One region of the Bacillus sp. DU-106 genome, then DNA from elsewhere that is predicted to be linked to it. Evidence: riboswitches for the same ligand, from Rfam matches in the RefSeq annotation. Region 1 holds a riboswitch; the other holds the start of a gene.

Region 1 (2,411 bases):
ATGCTGCTAACATACAAGCAATGAAAGTGGAAGGAATACTCACTTTTAAAATATCTAATAAAGTGATTTTATAGTCAGCTAACATTGCTAAAAGAGCAACTGTGGCAGCTGAAATTGGACTAGCTGTAATTGCTTGTTGAGAAGCGATTACGGCAATTGACATTGGGCGTTCCGGTCTAATCCCTGATTCACGAGAGACTTCTGCAATAACAGGAAGTACAGAATAGGCAACGTGACCAGTACCTGCACATAGTGTGAATAAATAAGTAACAATTGGAGCAAAAAAAGTAATACGCTTTGGATTTTTTCGTAATGCCTTTTCAGCTAGATGAACAAGATAGTCCATTCCTCCAGCAGCTTGCAAAGCACCAGCAGCTGTAATTACTGCCAAAATCATAAGCATTACATCGATAGGAGGCGCGGTTGGTTGTAGGTGGAAGACAAAAACGAGTATTGCCATACCAACTCCACCCATTACTCCTAAACCAACTCCGCCTAGGCGTGCACCAATAAAAATACAGAGTAACAAGGTAAGAAATTGTAGCCAAAACATGATAAACTACCTCCGAAATTCATTAGTTAAGATATATTCGAATAGTTTAATTTGAATGAAAATTAAATAAATACCCGAAGAAATCCTTGTTATTTATACATTTTTTATTATATAACACAAAAAAAGTAACATTCACGTACTTTTTGAAATTATTTCGAAAAAGCAATGCATTAAAAATTTGTATTTATATCTCTAAATAAGTAGACATTTTGATTTATATGTTGTAATCTTTGAAAGAGAATAAATTAATTCTCATAGAACTCCCATATCGTTCAACTCGTTCAGCGAGAAAGGCAAACTGATGGAAACATGAGGACGCAAAACTACAGGAGCTAAGGTCGAAAGGCTACGCTAGCCAGTTACCGGACGGATAGGGTTGGTCTTGGCCAATGCTTTTACATTGGCTTTTTTTTATTCTCGAACATATTGAGAAACATTTTCAAACAAAATATCCATATATTTTGTTTTTTTGTTTGTGTTGATTAAGGAAGGTGGATATTAATGAAAAAATATTGGCATAAGTTATCGTTCCTTCAAAAGAACGTCTTATTAACCGTATTAGTTATTTTGACACTTGTTGGAAGTATGGGTGCGTTAAGTTTCAATATGTTTCAAAATAGTATGATGTCTTTATTTGAAAGGCAGTCTATTGAAACAGGAGAAATAGTATTGAAAAAACTGGATGTAGAATTAGTTAGAGACATGGCGAAAGATCCTACAGCCGAAAAAGTGAAAAAAGAAAAGTTAACAGAGAAATTAGATGAAGTATCAAAAGAATTGAAAAGCGTTGGACAAACGTATGTTACAGGAGCAAAGCCGAATGAAAAGCGAGAATTACAACTCGTTGGTTTGACTACAGAGTTAACAAATGCGTTTCCTATAAAGCCGGGAGATTATTATGAACAACCCGCTCATTGGATGAAGGCATACGATAAAGTGATTGATACGAAAAAGGCTCAAATGACAGAAGTATATGAAGATGAAATAGGTTCGTGGGTGACAATATTAGAACCAATTACAGATGGAGAAAACAATATTATTGCAATTGTTGCCGCTGACTTAGATGCTTCCATTGTTCCTATTACAAAAGAGAAGTTTATGATACAGGGTTTACTCTTTATCATTATTTCATTAGCAATTGCGACTATTACTCAATTCTTTATCGTGCGTCACTCGCTAGCTCCATTAAAAGATTTACGAGAAGGGTTACGTAAAATTGGCGAAGGTGACTTGAGTATTAAATTAAAAGAAAGACCAGATGATATTGGAATTATTAATGTTTATTTCAATAACACGATTGAAAAGTTTAAAGGGATTATAGATAAAGTAAGGCAAACTGCTGAGCAAGTTTCTTCTTCTTCACAAGAATTGTCGGCGAGTACAGAGGAAAACAGCATGGCAGTTCAAGAGATTGCAAGTTCTATTGAAGGTTTAAGAGTAGGGGCACAGTCTCAAAAAACTTCAGTACAACAATGTTTAGGGATTGTACATGGAATGGAAGATAAGGTAGAAGAGATAACTGGGGCTGCGAAACAAGTTGCGGTTGCTTCTGAAGGTATGGAGCAACATTCAATTGAAGGTAATGAAGTGATTGGACAAATTATTAATCAAATGAGTTTAATCCAAAATGCAGTACAAGATTTATCTTCCATCATTTATTCGTTAGAAACAAGGTCAAAAGAAATTAGTGATATCGTAACTGTAATTACAGGCATTTCAAATCAAACAAATTTATTAGCTTTAAATGCTTCTATTGAGGCTTCACGTGCTGGAGCAGCTGGAAGAGGGTTTGCAGTTGTTGCTGATGAAGTACGAAAATTAGCAGAACAAACTGAAGCGTCTGCAAAAGATATAGCGA
Region 2 (2,411 bases), 630 kb from region 1:
TTACTTCTTTTGATGTTAATGTTTTATCATCAAAATGTAATTCCGCTTTATTAGGAATCTTCTTATCTACGTAAGAAGATAAGTCTGCATTATTTTTAATTTTAGCCTTGATACTAAGATTGATTCTCTGGTCTTCATATGACTTATAGTCAAAATTCTCACCAAACGTAAATGTTACTTCACTTCTTTGCTTATCTATCTTTAACGTCCCTTTAGAAGTAATATCTTGGCCATTTTGATCATATACTTTTGCCTCTAATACTTCTAAAACATCTTCTAAATCATCACGAATTACCATTGATGTGTATTTAGGAGGATCGTTCGGTATATGTGTACCAACTTGGTATTGAATCACTTGATCCATTTGTGTTAGCTGCTCATTCTCTACAAGCTTGCCATTCTCATCAACTATATTTTTTTCAATACTAGGTGGATTATCGTCACCTGAACCGGTTCCCCCTCCACCACTTACAAATACTTGTCCTACTTTTTCTTCAGTTTTAATATTTTTACCTTCTAATTTCACAGTATTTTTATGAGGCTTTGCAGAAGGATTAGTAATCTTTGTTTTATATCTTAAAATATAACCTTTTGAACTGTCTGGAAACTCAATTGTAAATCCAGCCTTTGTTGCATTAATTTTAATGTTAGATAAATCTGCTGGCTTAATATTTGTTGGTGCATAACCATCTTCAAATACAGCCTCTTCTAATACTACGCTGTCTGTAATTAACTCATGCCCAGGTCCTAATGTATCTGTTAATTTAAGATCTTGCATTTCTGTTCCAGTTGCATTTACATATACAAGCCAATCAGCAATCGAAGGATCTTCTTGATTATAAGAACCCCATTTCAATAGATTATCTGTATTGGGCTGTGGCTTCGGTCTCTCTGTCGTATTACTTACATTTACTTCTTTATTGACGATTTGACCATCAACGTTAAATTCTAATGGAATTTCTTTAACACCATCATATGCTTCTAGACCAAAGTAGAATTCTACGAATAAAGAACCTTTAATGTTATTCTTTCCTTCTACGTAATCCCCCATAGTACACGTTAATAGACCCTTTTTCATCTCACATGTACCAACTGTTTTTCCTTCAGCATCTTTTAAAGGAAAACTCATATTCATAAGGTCTTTTCGAAACTCTTTTGGCATATCAATTGTGAATTGATCTCCACTTTTTATTTTTTCTTTAGCTGACCACTTCACTTCTACTTTCATACCATCTGAGGCTTGATACGGTTCAGATGTCGTGCCATCAGTACGGGAAATATTAATTTCGTCCACTGGACTTTTCATCACAGCAGCTTGAATAACTGGAGCCCACACATTCAGCACTGAAAATAATACTAGAAAAACTAATGAAACCATTGAAATATGTCTTTTAGTACTTTTCATTTGCATAGTTCCCTCCTATTTTTTATATTTATATAACAAAAAAAGACCGTCCGGTTGCATCAAAAATGTGCAACCAGACGATCTTAGTAACCAATATGTATTACCGTAGACTCTAAGCTTTGCGGCCTATCCTTTCGAATAGTGTGCTAAAAATATCTTTTATTCTTTTTTTGTTTCATTTTCCTCTTAAACCAAATATTACTATACCGTCTGGACGGTTATAATTCAATACTCTATAAAATTGTTCTATTTTTCTAATAAAAAAAACAATTCACCACTACATTAAAGAAGCAATGGTGAATTATTTTCGCATTATATAGTTCGCATATTCTATTTATATGAATTACTAATAAGAGCTTGAATCACTTTTTCTCTTAACTCGGGGCTTAGTCTTCCAACCCCTAAATATTCCGAATACCATAATCCATCTGCTGCTAATCTAATAATTGTTGCACAAACTGAATCTATCTCATCATTTTCTATATTCTTTTGCAGTTGCTGAAATGATTGTTGTAATGGCTCAAGTAATTCAGGTTTTAACATGAATGCTGCCATCATACTACTAGATAACTCTTCTGTTCTTCTCTCATTATTTAATCTTTCCTCTACAAAAGAGCGAACCCATCTCCCTTTCCTCTCTGAGTCTTCCGCTACTTTATTGTAAATGGCCCCTTCATAATCCTCTACCCCTCTGACTATCATACCTTCTATTAAAGCTTCTTTATTTGAAAAGTGATACAATAATCCACCTTTACTTACACCCGCCTCTTTTGCCACTGCTTCTAAGGTTAATTTAGCAACCCCTTTACATTGCACAATTTGAGAAGCGGCCGCCAAAATCTTTTGCCGCGTTATGCTTATACTCATTCCTTTTTAAAACCCCATTTCTACTAAATTTATATAAATACGAATCTTATTTTTAATATTGTTGATTACTACTAAGTATTTTCTTTATACAACAAAAGCTTCATTACCTTTGAATTTTTAGTTACTTATTCTATTAAAA

The links. Region 1 has a riboswitch for cyclic di-GMP ahead of C3Y97_RS02230 (methyl-accepting chemotaxis protein). Riboswitches for the same ligand answer to the same signal wherever they lie in the genome.
Region 2: it holds a riboswitch for cyclic di-GMP, as region 1 does, so the genes downstream of both, C3Y97_RS05455 (SpaA isopeptide-forming pilin-related protein) here and C3Y97_RS02230 (methyl-accepting chemotaxis protein) in region 1, are expected to answer to the same signal.

The regions. Positions count from the first base shown of each region.
Region 1 is NZ_CP026607.1:417,478-419,888, forward strand. Features, by position in the region: gene C3Y97_RS02225 (anaerobic C4-dicarboxylate transporter family protein) at 1-553, opposite strand, end outside; cyclic di-GMP riboswitch class I at 836-920, shown strand; gene C3Y97_RS02230 (methyl-accepting chemotaxis protein) at 1,055-2,411, shown strand, end outside.
Region 2 is NZ_CP026607.1:1,046,453-1,048,863, reverse strand. Features, by position in the region: gene C3Y97_RS05455 (SpaA isopeptide-forming pilin-related protein) at 1-1,411, opposite strand, end outside; cyclic di-GMP riboswitch class I at 1,471-1,563, opposite strand; gene C3Y97_RS05450 (TetR/AcrR family transcriptional regulator) at 1,736-2,272, opposite strand.